DNA from 3 places in the Asaia bogorensis NBRC 16594 genome. Region 1 is predicted to be linked to each of the others. Evidence: riboswitches for the same ligand, from Rfam matches in the RefSeq annotation. Region 1 holds a riboswitch; each other region holds the start of a gene.

Region 1 (5,117 bases):
TTTGGTCTGACCCGGGATGCGATCCTGAAGGGGGGTATCAAAGGGGGGCTTTGCGTAATCGGTCATGATGAGGCTCCGTTTTCCGGACGGCGGTCAAGTGCCGCGGGCTGTGCGTTGCACCCTATTCATCGCGAAAATGTGAGCCTTAGTTTCATGGCAAAGCGTGTCGCGGCGCTCACAAGGTCAGGAATGGGCTTTCGTAAGGCCTTGCACAGGGCATCCTGAGGGCCTGTCACGGATCAGGTGGACGATCGTGACAGGCCGGTTTTCATCAGGCTGAGCGGATCAGCTTGTGATTGACGAATTCCTCGATCCCGTTGGAGGAAAGTTCGCGGCCATAACCGGAGTTCTTGACCCCGCCAAATGGCAGTTCCGGGGCGGTGCCCGTCACATCATTGATAAACACCATGCCGGTTTCAATGCGCTCGGCGAGCTTGCGACCACGCTCGACCGAAGCCGTATGAACGGAACCGCCCAGACCGAACGGAGAGTCATTGGCAAGTGCGATGGCGGCGTCGTCATCGGCCACCGGGTAGACAATGGCGGCGGGCCCAAAGATTTCCTCGTAGAAAATCGGGTTATCCTTGGTGACATGCGTCAGCAGGGCCGCCTGCATGAAAAAGCCCTCGCGATCGAGCCTCTTGCCGCCGGTGACAAGCTTTGCCCCGTGATCGACTGCTTTTTCGACCTGGCTCAGTGCGAGCTTCATGGCGTTTTCGCTGCTCATCGGGCCGTGAGTGACGCCCTGCTCGAGCGGATCACCATAGCGGAATTCGGCCAAGGCGTCGGAGAGGCGACGCACGAATTCGTCGGCCAGCGATTCATGAACGATCATGCGCTTGGCGGCGGTGCAAACCTGACCGTTATTGGACATGCGCCCTGCCACGGCACGGGGGATGACCTCGTCGAGATTGGCATCGTCGAGCACGATGAACGGATCGGAGCCGCCGAGTTCGAGCGTGGTCTTTTTCAGGGCCTTGCCAGCCTGTGCGGCGACAGCGCTGCCTGCACGCTCACTGCCGGTCAGGGCCACGCCACGCACTTCAGGGCGCGCAATCAGTTCTTCCGACACATCATTGTCGATGAACAGATTGGTCCAGGCTCCCTTGGGTGCCCCGGCTTCGAGGAACAGCGCCTCGAAAGCGAGGGCGCATTGCGGCACACCCGGTGCATGTTTGGCGAGCACGACATTGCCGGCCATCAGGTTGGGACCTGCCACGCGTGCGAGCTGGTAGTAAGGGAAGTTCCAGGGTTCGACGCAGTAGATGACACCCAGAGACTGGCTGAGGACCGTCGCACGACCTTCCGAGACAGGGATCTCACGCGGGGCTAGGAATTTCTCGGCGTTTTCGGCGTAATAGGCGAGGATCTTCGCAGAGAGTTCGGTCTCGGCAATGGCCTCGGGCAGAACCTTGCCCATTTCGATGGAAATCAGTCGGGCGTATTTCTCCTTGTTCTGCTCAAGGATCTGCGCCGCCTTGCTGACGATGGCCTTGCGCTCGGCAAAGCTGCGATGACGCCAGTCACTTCTGTAAAATTCATGGGCGGCGTCGAGTTTTTCAAAAGCCTGCGCCTTGGTGTGAAGGTCGAACTCGCGCTCGGTTTTGCCTGTGGCGGGGTTGATCGTACGATAGGCGCTCATCGTTTTCTGCTCCCGTTTATCTGGTGTCCGGCGCATGGCCGAACCAAAGTCACGGTCGAACAAATGCCTAGAAAGGCGCATGGTTTCCCTCAAAGGGGAGGCAATATCGGTTGGGTAACCCCCTAAACGCACGGTTTGGGCATGGAAGAAACACCCGCATAAAGGCCGCTGAACGCTGGCTTTCGCCTGGTTGAGACGGTAGGGTCGAGCCCGTCGAGGGTCTTGCGCGAGTGAGTGAAAAGGGAATGTCGGACGGGCTAGCTGATCCTGAGAGGATCGGGCGCGAGGCGGCAGCTGTCCCCGCAACTGTGAGCGGTGAGCGCCCTGCCGGAACCACTGGGTGCAGGTCATCCGGGAAGGGGCAGGGGAGCGATGAACCGTGAGCCAGGAGACCTGCCCTTGTCATGTCTGACGGCCAGACCGGACGGGATGATCCGGTTGTTGCGGAGAGCCCTTCTCGTGAACGAGTTTACCCTGCCTTCTGACGTGCTGCGACGCGCACGAAATGCCGTCAGGCCTGAACTGCTTCCTCATCGGGGATCTTTGATCGGGCACAGAGGGAGCCAGAGATGAGCGCTGAAACCTTGCCGGTGTCTCCGCCGTCGCTGCGCTGGCGCATTTCCCTGCTGGGGATTGGCCTGCTTATGGCCAATATGGCGCTCTGGGTCTGGACCTTCATGATGTTTCGCGATCGGCCCTTGCTGCTTGGCAATGCCCTGCTGGCTTATGGTTTTGGCCTGCGTCATGCTGTCGATGCCGATCATATCGCCTCGATTGACAACGTCACGCGCAAGTTCATCCAGATGGGGCGTCAGCCCTTGCTGACGGGGTTCTGGTTTGCCATCGGTCATTCCCTGATCGTTGTGCTGGCGGCGCTGGGCACGGCGCTGCTGTCACAGGCGATGCAGGATCGTTTTGGTGCATGGCGTGATATCGGTGGCATTGCCAGCACGCTTGTTTCGGCCGGCTTCCTGTTTGCCCTGGCCATCACGAATTTCATTGTCCTGCGCGGCGCCTGGCGCGCCTGGCGTCACATACGGGCAGGCGGGGCGATCGAGGAGGTCGACCCAGAAGCGCTTCTGAACCGGGGCGGAGTGCTGTCGCGCCTGCTCTATCCGCTGTTCAGACTGGTCTCGCGCAGCTGGCATATGGTGCTGCTTGGCTTTCTGTTCGGCCTCGGCTTCGATACCGCGACAGAGGTTTCGCTTCTGGGGCTGTCTGCCTCACAGGCGAGCCGGGGTGTTTCGGTTGCGGCGATCATGATCTTTCCTGCCCTGTTCGCTGCGGGCATGGCCCTTGTCGATACGGCAGATGGTGTTCTCATGCTCGGGGCCTATCGCTGGGCCTTTGTCGATCCGCTGCGCAAGCTGCGCTATAACATCATCATTACCCTGATCTCGGTGATCGTGGCTGTCGGGATTGGCAGTATCGAAACGCTGCGCCTGCTGGGTGATCAGATCGGTTTTGAAGGGCGGTTCTGGGGCATGGTGGCCACTGTCAGCGACAGCTTCAACCAGATCGGGTTTATCGTGATCGGGCTGTTCGTGCTGGCCTGGATGCTGTCTCTGATTTTCAGCCGGGTCGATGCACGGCGCAAAAACTGACGAAGGGCTTACGGTCTCGGCGCGCCGGCGGTCGCGAGTACAACCACCAGCGGGCGTTGCGTTCAGAAATGGGCGCCAATGCGCATCTGAAAGGCGCGACCGATAAGCGCCTCGTAATAACGGCCCACGCTATAGATGACTGCATCGCGTGGCAGGGCGTCGGTGATGTTGTTCACCACGAAGCTGGTCGAGAAATGCTCGGTTACGGCATAGTCGAGTGAGAGATTGAAATAGGCAAAGGCCGGGCGTTTGTTGCCCTCATAACGCGTGGTCGGCACCTGAAGGGCCACGAGGCTCGGGCCATACCAGATAGTCTGCCACTGAGCGTTAAAGGGGCCACGTATCCACGTGGTGTTGAGCGTGAAATTGTCATTGGGCGCAGCAATATTACCTGAAAGCAGATAGGTGCTTCCGGCATAATTGCGCGTGCTCTTGACGTAATGCACGTAGTTGCCTCGAAGGTCGATTGCCCCCGAACTCTCAGGCAGACCCAGACGGGAGAGGGGAGTGTTATACTCTATCGTCGTTTGAAGGGCCTGGGTCTCGTAGCTGGCGATATTATAGTAGCCGGAGCGGAAAGAGGAAATTTGCCCCGATGAATCCCGGGTGAATGTCGAGCAGAAGCGATTATTCGGGTAGATGCCGGTGTCATAGCAGGCGTTGAGCAGATCATTGGCACTCAGATAGGTGATGGCATCAGCAACCCTGACATCCACGAATGAGGCTTTGACATCGAACCCGCGTATGAAATGCGGCCTGAATTCAAGGCTGCCCATATAGCTTTTGGAACGTTCATTAGAGAGATTCCGGTTTCCTCCGGCTGTACCCTCGACGCCGTAGGAATTGAAGTTCGAGACGAAATTCTGAGGCAGTCCGGCGCGTGCGCAATTGGCGGCTCGCAGGGCCGGGTTGGGGCCCGACGCAAGGCCTGTATCGGAACAGGGATCGACGCCGTTCTGATAGGTCGAGGATTGGGGGGAGTAGAGTTCGCCAATGCCGGGATTGCGTACCGATAGAGCGTAATTGCCGCTCAGACCGATATCGCGTGTGGGCCACCAGGCCGCACCGGTCATATAGGTCCAGTAGGTACCGGTGATACTGTTATAGGTTACGCGCCCATTGGCCGTCAGGGAGAGATGATAGGCACCCGGGAGGTGCATTGCCGGTGAGATCAGAGGGATATCGAGCTCGCCGAAGCCCTCATGCGTATGATAAGCGCCGCCCGTATACGGGATCGACGCGCTGTTGCCGTAGGGGAGATAGCTGCCATCGCCCTGTTTCCAGCCAAGCAGATAGGCGCCGGGGTCAAAATGATAGGCCTCGCGTCGATGTTCGTAGCCCAGATCCCACCGTATCGCCCCTGCTGGCAGGGTCGCCACGGTCGAGCTGATTTCGGCCTGCAGATCGCGTTGCGTGTTGCGGTTGGTCGAGCGTGACTCCGTTGTGACGTAGTCGCGCGCGGCCGGCGTCATCTGGTTGTAGCCAAACGGGTTGAGCGGGGCACATACCGCGCTGCGCGTGGCAATCGGGGCATTCTGGTAGCCGGGAGCACATTCGATTGTGCCATCAGCAGCAGTGACAGCATTCAACGCATTGACAAGGTTGGGAATAACGAGCGACGGGGCCGTCGTGGCATTGGTATTGCGCGTATACTCGCCCTGCAGCTTCCAGTTGAACTGACGGTTGAAGGCCCGGAAATCGCCATTCAGCCCGCCCTGAAAACGAAACATCTGCGATGTGGTGCGAAACAGGCCCTGATCGAGATCCTGATTGAGGCGGTTGAGATAGAATGTATCGGTTGGCAGGCCGTTTTCAGCCAGAGCCTGCTTGATTGTGCTCTGTTCGGCACTTGTGAGGAACGGGTTGCTGGT
Region 2 (5,117 bases), 1.1 Mb from region 1:
CGTCGAGCCTGCGGACTTCATGGGCCAGATATTCGATCGGGCGTGAAAGCTGGCGTGAGGCGATGAGTGACACCGCGATGATCCAGACAAACAGCATCATGCCTTCCAGCATGAGGCGCTGAAAGGCGTAAAGCCCCCAGAAACGCTGAAGGGCAACACAAAGCACCCAACTGCCGTCATCGAGCTGGATCCCGACGAAATACGCGTCGTGATACAGCGAACGGTCATAGGGCAGGCCGGGGAGGGTAGAGACAGGGTTATCTTCCTGGAACACCGCGATGGCAGGAGGCCTTTGCCCCAGAAACGGGCTCAGGAAATGCCAGCTCTCCTCAATCTCGCTGCGACGGTAATGCCCCGCAGCCAGAGCCTTCGCGAGCGGCGAGGCTTCCGGGTACCACCCGAAATGGATCTGTCTCGATTGCGCTGCTGCCAGCAGCGTTTCCCTGTCCGTGGCGGGGGCGACCCGCACCATGCGAAGCACGGCCCCAACCTCTCTCACCATACCGGTGGCTTCAATATCAGGCTTGCTCCACTGGCCGCCAAATTCAACAAAGACCGCGAGCAACAGCAGCGTTATCCCGGCGGCAAGGGCCACAGTAACAATCAGGCGGCGGGAGATGGTGTCCTGTGTGAAAATGCGATCGGGGGGGAGCCTCGCCCATCTCATCGTTTCACCGCGGCGGTGAACATATAGCCGCCATTGCGCACGGTGCGTATCAGGGTTGGATTTCTGGGATCGTCCTCCAGCTTGGCGCGCAGGCGGCTGACCTGCACATCGATACTGCGATCGAAGGCGGCATGGTCGGGGCCGCGAGCCATATCCATCAGCTGGTCCCGCGTGAGAACGCGTTGCGGGTGTTCGACAAAAGTCAGCAGCAGATCGAATTCACCCCCCGAGAGCGGGACGAGCGACTGGTCCTGCGCGCGTAGTTCGCGACGGGCAACATCCAGAACCCAGCGACCGAAACGAAGGACAGGGCGCAGCGACGGGGTTGTCTCGCCCGGCGTGGTAGCACGACGCAGGACCGCCTTGACCCGGGCCAGAAGCTCGCGCTGGTCGAATGGCTTTGTCAGGTAATCATCGGCCCCGATCTCGAGCCCCACGATACGGTCAGTCAGATCGGCCATGGCAGAAAGCATGATGACCGGGATGCGGGATCGGGCACGCAGGCGCTGGCACAGGCTGAACCCGTCCTCATTGCGGAGCATGATATCGAGAATCACCAGATCGACCGGTTGCCTGTCCAGAATGGCAAACATGGTCTCGCCCGTTTCGGCCGTGGAGATCTGATAGTGATGCTTTTGCAGAAAACTGCCGAGAAGGGTCAGGATATCCTGGTCATCATCGACAAGAAGAAGATGAGGCATTGGGGTCATCCCTCAGTCGTATCACGCAGGCTCGTCCGTATGATGTCAGCAACGGACATGATGTTTCAAGTTGCAAACAATCGGATGGAGCGATGCTCCGGGTCACAGGGGAAAGGCGCGCGTCGCCCTGTCCTTTCCGGGCTTTGCATCTCCTTTGGCAAAGCTGCTAGGAAATAAGCGACGGTGCCTCGCAAGGGGTGAAAAGGGAAGCAGGTGCGTGCCATGTGCATCAGTCCTGCGCTGCCCCCGCAACTGTAGGTGGTATGTCATTGCCGTCGCAGCCCACTGGTGACCATGCCGGGAAGGGGGCGGCAATGCCGGGCAACCGGGACCATGAGCCAGGAGACCTGCCGTCGCGTCACCGATTTCACGATCCGGCGGGGTGCCCGGAGCGCGACAGACCATGAACCCGCACCCTTCATCGAGGGGCGGCTTATGGCAGGCCGGGATATCCCGGCAATCATCCTTGTGCCCTGTTGCGCCCGTTTTGCGGGCCTGGTCCGGGATTGTTCATGGCCGAACCGATAACATCTTGCGATACGCCTCCCGTCATTCATGTCTGCCTTACCTGCAGGGATGGGGGTGAGGCGCTGCACGAGGCCCTCTTGCAGCAGGCGACCACCGCCGGTGTGCGTGTCGAGGGGGTCAAATGTCTTGCGGCGTGCCAGCGGGGCTGCACCGCCACCCTGTCCATGCCCGGCAAATGGTCGTGGCTTCTGGGAGGGTTGAGGCCTGAACTGGCGGAGGATCTGATGGTCTATGCCAAGGCCTATGAACACTCGCGCTCAGGTACGGTCATGCCCTCAAAGCGTCCTGAAAGCCTGCGCGATATTATTTTGGGGCGTTTTCCTGGCCAGTTGTCGCCGTCAGGCGAATCTCTTCAACCTGCTGCACCTGCCCAACCTGCCGCATCTGAAAGACTGTCATGAGCAAGATTCCTGTTACCATCATCACCGGCTTCCTTGGTGCGGGTAAAACCACCCTGCTGCGTCACCTGATCGAGAAATCTGATGGCCGCCGCATCGCGATCGTGGTCAATGAATTCGGTTCTCTGGGCATCGATGGCGAGACCCTGCGCGGGTGCAGTATTCCGAACTGCCCTGAGGAAGATATTGTCGAACTGACCAATGGCTGCCTGTGCTGCACCGTGGCGGATGATTTCATCCCCACCATGGAAGCCCTTCTTGATCGCCCGACCCCACCCGATCACATTGTCATCGAGACCTCGGGTCTTGCCTTGCCCAAGCCGCTGCTCAAGGCGTTCGGCTGGCCGAGCGTGCGCACGCGCATGACGGTGGATGGCGTGATTACCGTGGTAGATGCGCCGGCAGTGGCCGATGGCCGCTTTGCCGATGACCCTGAGGCCGTGGCGAAGCAGCGCGAGGAAGATGAGTCGCTCGACCATGATAACCCGCTCGAAGAGGTTTACGAGGATCAGCTGGATTCAGCCGATCTGGTCATCCTCAACAAGACGGATCTGCTGGATGACGCCGCCCTCACTGCGGTCGAGGCCGGTCTTGCTGCACGCAAGCGTCGGGTGCGCGTGATTCGCGCCCGTGAAGGGCGTGTCGATCCGGCTGTGCTGCTCGGCCTTGCCGCTGCGGCAGAGGACGATCTGGCAGCACGCCCCTCGCATCATGACGGGGCAGATGAGCATGAGCATGACGATTTTACGAGTTTCGTGCTGAGCCTGCCCGAACAGGCCAGTGCCGAAGCCTTTATCGCCAGACTCGAGAAGGTGGCGCGTGAGCATGATGTGCTGCGTATGAAAGGCTTTGCCCGCGTGGCCGGCAAGAGCCTTCGTCTGGGCGTGCAGGCGGTGGGCGCGCGCATCCGACATGCCTATGAGCAGGGCGAGGCGCCAGAGGGCAGGCTGGTTGTGATCGGTTTGCATGGGCTTGACCCCGCGGCTGTGCAGCGCAGCTTCGACGCAGGCTGAGCCGTGCATATTCTCTTTCGGGAAACGCATGATCTGGATGGGCAGGCTGTGGCCGAGGACCTTGCCCACGCGCCAGCCGATCTTGTCCTGCTGTCGTTTTCCGAAAGTGATTTGCTAGGCCTGCGCGATGTGCACAGGGCGTCAGACCCCAGTTTACAGGTCGCCACCCTGTCGCGCCTGCGTCATCCCCTGTCGGTCGATCTTTATCTGGAGCAGACGATTGCCCATGCACGTTGCGTAGTGGTGCGCTTGCTCGGGGGTACCGAATACTGGCGTTACGGCGTGGATGAACTCAGGCTCGTCTGCCGGGAAAAGGCCATTCCACTGGCCTTCATCACCGGCGAGGCCACGCCGAATACTGCACTCGAAAGCCTTTCGAGCATCGCGCCCGCCCAGTGGGCCCGGCTCGACAGCCTGTTTCGCGAGGGCGGAACACGCAATCTGCGCTGTGCGCTCACCCTTATGGGGGCTATTGGCGGATTAAATGCGGATGACGGGGCCGAGGCCGAAAAGCTGCCTGAGGCCGGAATTTACCGTCGCCTGAACACGGACGTCTCCAGTCGGGCTCTGGTCGTGTTCTACCGCGCCCACCTCCTTTCTGCCGATCTCGATGGGATCGATGCGCTGGCAGAGGCGATCGCGGCTGCCGGATGCGGGGTCGATCTGGTGTATGTCTCGTCCCTTCGCGCGGCCAAAGTCGTGCCTTTTCTCGACCGGTGGCTTGTGGACGATCCCCCCGACATCATTCTGAATGCCACGTTCTTCGCCTCTCGTGGGGATGATGGCGGGGCATCGGTCCTTGAAGCAGCGGGTGTGCCCATCGTCCAGCTGCTCCAGCCGGGCACGACGCTTGAAGGGTGGCGCAAGGCCGCCCGGGGGCTGTCACCGTCCGATCTTGCCATGCAGATCGTCCTGCCCGAATTTGACGGTCGTCTTTCAGGGGCACCCATATCGTTTCGCGATGAGGCACCGCCCGGCCTGCCAGCCCGGCGCGTGGCTTATGCCCCCGGTATCGCGCAAATTGTGCGCCAGATGCAGGGCTGGTTGCGTTTGGCAGCCGAAACGCCAGGCGAGCGGCGTCTGGCGCTGGTTCTCTCCGATTATCCCGGCGCCGAAGGGCAGGCCGCCCACGCTGTTGGGCTGGATAGTTTTGCCAGTGTCGAGGCCATCGCCACCATGCTGGCCAGTGCGGGATACGACGTGCCGCCTCTTGTCGCGTCAGAACTGCCAGACAGATTGTGCCGCGCCGCGCCCACTCTCATCATGAGTGCCGACGCCTATCGGGCGGCTTTCGACACCCTGCCTGAGTCGTTCCGGCAAAAAATCATTGCGACATGGGGGATGCCCTCTCAGCCGGTCAAGGCGCGCTTTCTGCGCGTCGGCGCCCTCATTCTGGCCCTTCAGCCCGGTCGTGGTGAGGAAGCTGACCGCAAGGCGCAGTATCACGACCCCGATATTGCGCCCTGCCATGCCTATATCGGCTTCTATCTCTGGCTGCGCCGCATCGGCGATATCAGTGCAATGATACATCTGGGCACGCATGGCACGCTGGAATGGTTGCCCGGCAAGGCGGTGGCGCTCTCACCTGAATGTGCCCCCGCTGTGCTGCTGGACGGGGTACCGGTCATCTACCCTTTCATCGTCAACAACCCCGGTGAAGCCGCTGCGGCCAAGAGGCGCCTCGGTGCGGTGATGATCGGTCACATGACCCCGCCCGTGCAGCGTGCAGGGCTCGACAGCGCCATGGAGTCCCTTGAACGCCTGATCGACGAATATGCCGAGGCAGACGGGCTGGACAAGCGACGCGGCA
Region 3 (5,117 bases), 910 kb from region 1:
GATGCGCAGCTCCGCTTCATCATGGGTCATGAGATTGCCCATCATGTGCTGGGGCATCTTGATGGCTTCAAGACTTTCCTTCGTGCGCCGGCCTATCTGGTACCGCTCCTTTACCATGCCTATTCGCGCGGACGCGAGTATAGCTGCGATGCCGTAGGCGCTTCGATACTGCCGGATTATCGTGACGGTGTAGGGGCCTTGCAGATGCTCGCTTGCGGAGCACGGCGCCTCAATACGTCGATGAATGCTGAGGCTTTTGCCGAGCAGGAGGCACAGGTGCCGGGCATGGCTGGCTTTGTGGTGGAGATCATGTCTACCCATCCGCGCCTCACGCGACGCGTTTCACGTCTCATCGCGCTTTTCGCAACACCCGAACGGAAACACGGCGCTGTCTGACCCGTCGCGTTCTATAGACAAGCGTTATTGGGTTGGATGACACACGGGACGTTCAGCAAGGGGAGGTGGTCCCCGTCTGGATGACGAGGGAGGCATCACGCCTCCCATACTTTCATAAGGAGGCCTGCATGCTGACCGTGAAGGAGCGCGGCGCGCCGATCAGGACCTCGCTTGGATAGCTGGTGTCCGCCCATTGCACGTAATGCTTGTTGGCAAGATTATCGATCCGGCCATACAGGGTGATCCCCTCACAGACGTGCCAGCCGGCAAACACGTTTACGAGTGCATAGTTCTTGAGCGTGAGAGTATTGGCGTAATCACCCTTGCGTGCAGAGACGTAACGCATGCCCGCGCCCAGATCGAGCGGCAGGTCGAAAACGTTCGACCATACGCCCCATAGATTGGCCGTTACCGCCGGGACGTCCGGAACCTGATTGCCGCTCGCATCGGTCGCGGCATTCGGGAAGAACGTGCCGTAACGGGCATAGGTATAGGCCACGTTCCCCGAGACGCTCCAGTGCCGGTCAATGCGCCAATCGGCCTGCCACTCCAGACCGCGCGATTTCTGGCTGCCGGCTGTCGAGACACTGTCCTGTCCGGTCTGGACCAGCACCCTCGTCCTACGGATATCGAAGAAGGACAGGGTTGTGACGAGCCGTCCCGAGAGAGCGCTTGCCTTGAGCCCAATCTCTCCCTGACGTGAGTGACTCAATCGGGAGAATTGCCCTCGATTGGCAAGGAAGAGATTGGAGCCCGGTGGGTCTTCAGCCGTGGTATAAACCCCATACAGGCTCAGATTGGGCAACAGGTCGAAAACCGGACCTATGCGGAAATTGGCCGGATTGTAATGCCCCTTGAAGCTGGTGGACGCATTGAACTCGCCATTCTGGTTAAAGTTCTGCCTGTCGAGTGAAAGCCAGTCATATCTGAACCCTCCCACCAGCCGCAGCCTGTCGGTGATCGAGAGGGTATCCTCAAGAAAGAGGCCCGCGTCGATCATGGTCGTGGGAGATTTACGGTAGGGATACTCCCCGGCAAATGACCCGAGTGCGCCACCTTCAGGGCTCGTCAATGAGACGCTGTCGGCATAATCCGCATCGGGAAAGCCGCGATTGCGGATGAAGCGAATGTAGTAGGCATCTCCGCCAATCACGAGGCGATTGCGTAACCCGAACAGGGGATAATCGAAACGGGCATCGACACTGTCTCCAAGCTGATGCTGGTTCTGATAGACATAGAAGCGATCGCGGCCGACCCGGCCGGGCGTGATTGCCTGTCCGCTCGCATTAGTGGCGCCGGGTGACGCGATATAGCTGTAGGTCTCGGCATTGTCCCAGCGACGTTTGGCATAAAGGAAATAGGCCTTGTCATGCAGCGAGATGTGGTCGCTGGCAGCCCAGTCCAGATGCAGCGTTGGCGTCGCATTGACGGAGCTCGCCCGTGGGTTGGCCACGTTGTAGTTGCGCCACAGCGACGCGCGGCTGATGACAAGTCCCTGAGTTGAATGGAGCAGCCCACCAGCTGCGTCTTTTACAGCAGAGCCCGGTACGAGCGGCGCACCGTAATAGGTCGAGAGATTATCGGTCAGGTAATCGACGGTAAAACGTGCCGTGAACTTCGCGTCTGGATGCCACAGGAGCGTGGTGGTCCAGTCATTGCTGCGCGGGTTGGCGCCTTTGACATAGCCATCAGACGAGGTCCGGCTGAAGTCGCTTCGTATCGCCAGGGTACGGGTGAGGGGCACTGACCCGCCAATGCCTGCATTCCAGCTATTGAAGCTCCCGTAGGAGAGCAGGGCGTTGGCACGCACATGATCCATGTCCGGCGTACGCGTGCGCATATCCACGGTACCGCCGACGGCACCCTGGCCATAAAGAACGGAGGAGGGGCCTTTCAGGATCTCGACCGCCTCAAGGTTGAAGGCGTTGAGCGGCCGGTTCACCATGGTCGTGGGACCAAAATAGAAACCGTCGCGCAGGATCAGCACCTGGTTGCCGCTGAAACCGCGCATCATGAGCTGGGCCGGATTGCCGGGCGAGCCACCGGAGGTCACACCCGGTGCGAAATCGGCAGCATCTTCGGCATGCACATAGCCGCGCTGCGAGATGATCTTCTGATCGATGATCGAGATCGAGGCCGGATTATGCTGGAGGCTGAGTCCGAGCCGGCCGCCTATGGCTGGGCGTGCCTTGAGGCCGGTACTCTCACCATGAGCCGTAATGTACTCGTCGTTGCTGCCTTGCTCCTGAGCGAGGGCAGCAGGTAAAAGCGGCAGAAGGCCAAGTGCAGGCGCGAGCGAGATGCCGGCCAGAAGACAAGCCCTGAGTGAGCGCATGGGGCGCATGTTATGTGTTCTATCCCGTGTTCACGTCACTACGATGGGCAGCGTTTCCCCTGCCACCTGCAGGACACCCCGCCCGCCGGTTCTCGTCCGTGACCCCGTGTGATGGCAGGTCTCCTGACTTGTGCGTCATGATGTGCGAACTGGCCTTCCCGGGGGGATAGTCCCAGTGGCTGAACCCTTGGCGGGTCCACGTTCGCACACTCTTCACCTACAGTTGCGGGGGCAGTCATGGCGTTCGACCATGTTCCCTTTTCATCCCGTCTCCGGGACACCATCGGACTGGACCCTAGCTTTCCGACCCGTGCTGTCAATGCTGCGCGGGTCCTGGTCTATAGTTTGGCTTTTCCTTGCGTCTATTTTGCGACAGCGCTGACAGGCTCGGGTGCGCAGGCGTGAGACGGCACAGACGTGCCCCACGCGCTCGGGAGCGAAAGGGTCGCGCCTTCATGAGGCCCTGTCCCTGTTCTGGCGACTATGGCTGTGTCGTTCTCGCTAACGATTACGCACGTCGTTATCCCGAAGAGACAGGCTTTCAGGCCGGGTTCCCACGCCCGAAATGCGGGTCCGACCGGCTGGGCGATCCGTTTTCGACATGACCCGCGAGAGAGAGAACAAGCTTGCCCGAACGGGTGACGCAATCGACATGGTACCAGTGGTCACTCACGGCAACCGGTATGGTAAGGTGCAAAATCCGCCCCGGTTGTACGGAAAGGTCCTGTCGCTGCCCGGTGTAGTGATCGATGAGCAGGAGCACGACGGGTTCGTCTGCACCGGTCCCCTGTCCCGCGCAGTTCAAGGACAGATGCAGGCTGTTTCCGTTCGCCTGTGAAGTCAGGCCAATGCGGCTCTCGGGATCATGGAGATGGTAGAACCCGTTCGGCCCATAGATCTCGACCGTGCCTGAGGCGGCACAGTGGAACATAGTGGTTGTCTTGCCTGCAACGGTCAGATGTTGGCTTGCCTCACCCGTCTGACGGATACGAAAAACCACACCCTGCTCGGCCGTGTTGGCAAAGACCAGTTTCGTCGGCGCATCGGCGTGGCTTGTGACGGCGAAGCGATAAGGCAGAGCCCGGCTCGGACGCTGACCGGCCTCCTGCAGGGGCAGGCTACCATGCTCAGGTACGAGCGGAGGTGGGTGTGCACAGGAAATTCGTGTCTGGGGCAGATACGCGCTCGTATCAGGAAGAGCCACGGACCACTTCGCATCAGGCTTGCTGAAATCGAAGGCAGAGGTCAGATCGCCGCAAACCGCACGGCGCCAGGGTGTGATGGTCGGGCAGGGCACATTGAACCGCTGCTCCAGAAACCGGATGACCGACGTATGGTCGAAGACCTGTGAATTGACCCACCCACCTTTTGTCCAGGGCGAAATGATCAGGGCGGGTACGCGAGGCCCGAGGCCGACCGGCTCGCCGTGATAGGCCTCACCGTCCGGAAGCTGGCGAGTTGCTGTCTGCGTTGAGGGAACAGGCGGCGGTACATGGTCGAAAAACCCGTCATTCTCATCGTAATTCAGAATGAAAACGGTCTTGGCCCATGTGTCGGGATGTCGAACGAAAATGTCGATCAGCTTGGAAATCAGATGCTCGCCAAAGCCGGGCGGCGCTTCGGGATGCTCCGAAAGGGCCGCCGGTGGGACGATCCACGACACCTGAGGCAGCGTTTCATCGGCAATGTCTTTCTCGAAAGCCTCCAGCAGGTAGCGCCCTTCCAGTTCGTGCATGTTCTCCTTGTTTGAGCCCGGAACGACAGCGCGCGCCTGACGATAGCGCCAGTCCTGCTTGTCGAGATTACGGAACTGCCTGAAGGAGGCGAGGGGATTGTCGCCAAAATTGTCGTATTCCTGGTAGAATTTCCAGGTCACCCCGGCCTCCTGAAGGCGCTCGGGATAGGTCGTCCAGTCAAAAGGTGTGAAGGCAGGATTGTCGTGCGCCATATCGGCAGACCAGTTGCCGTCATCGACATTCTCGACCGCCTGTTTGCCATCAGCGCCGACGGCAAGGCCGTTTGTACCGGTAAAGAAATAGAGTCGGTTGGGATTGGTCGGGCCGAAGATGGAAGCGTGATAGGCGTCGCAAATGGTGAAGGCGTCGGCCAGCGCGTAGTAATAGGGAATTTCTGCGCGGGTAAAATACCCCATCGTCATCGGGCTTTTATGAGGGACCCAGCCATCCCACTCGTTCCACGCGGCCTGGGTGCCTTTCCAGCTATGGTCAAGGCTTTTGAGGCAGGCCGCCGAGGTATGGATCGTATCAAACAGGAAAGGCCATATGGCCCGGCCTTTTGCGTCCTTCTGGGCAAAGACCGGGCTCCCATCCGCCTGCTTCTCGGCGCGCGGGTCGCCAAAACCACGCACGCCACGCAAGGTGCCAAA

The links. Region 1 has a riboswitch for cobalamin ahead of Asbog_RS11785 (HoxN/HupN/NixA family nickel/cobalt transporter). Riboswitches for the same ligand answer to the same signal wherever they lie in the genome.
Region 2: it holds a riboswitch for cobalamin, as region 1 does, so the genes downstream of both, Asbog_RS02765 (DUF1636 family protein) here and Asbog_RS11785 (HoxN/HupN/NixA family nickel/cobalt transporter) in region 1, are expected to answer to the same signal.
Region 3: it holds a riboswitch for cobalamin, as region 1 does, so the genes downstream of both, Asbog_RS07985 (TonB-dependent receptor) here and Asbog_RS11785 (HoxN/HupN/NixA family nickel/cobalt transporter) in region 1, are expected to answer to the same signal.

The regions. Positions count from the first base shown of each region.
Region 1 is NZ_AP014690.1:2,687,591-2,692,707, reverse strand. Features, by position in the region: gene Asbog_RS11795 (SDR family oxidoreductase) at 1-66, opposite strand, end outside; gene Asbog_RS11790 (NAD-dependent succinate-semialdehyde dehydrogenase) at 272-1,642, opposite strand; cobalamin riboswitch at 1,843-2,057, shown strand; gene Asbog_RS11785 (HoxN/HupN/NixA family nickel/cobalt transporter) at 2,212-3,246, shown strand; gene Asbog_RS11780 (TonB-dependent receptor domain-containing protein) at 3,309-5,117, opposite strand, start outside.
Region 2 is NZ_AP014690.1:612,066-617,182, forward strand. Features, by position in the region: gene Asbog_RS02755 (HAMP domain-containing sensor histidine kinase) at 1-667, opposite strand, end outside; gene Asbog_RS02760 (response regulator) at 664-1,368, opposite strand; cobalamin riboswitch at 1,533-1,737, shown strand; gene Asbog_RS02765 (DUF1636 family protein) at 1,881-2,297, shown strand; gene cobW (cobalamin biosynthesis protein CobW) at 2,294-3,307, shown strand; gene cobN (cobaltochelatase subunit CobN) at 3,311-5,117, shown strand, end outside.
Region 3 is NZ_AP014690.1:1,779,357-1,784,473, reverse strand. Features, by position in the region: gene Asbog_RS07990 (M48 family metallopeptidase) at 1-396, shown strand, start outside; gene Asbog_RS07985 (TonB-dependent receptor) at 509-2,740, opposite strand; cobalamin riboswitch at 2,828-3,031, opposite strand; gene Asbog_RS07980 (phosphocholine-specific phospholipase C) at 3,273-5,117, opposite strand, start outside.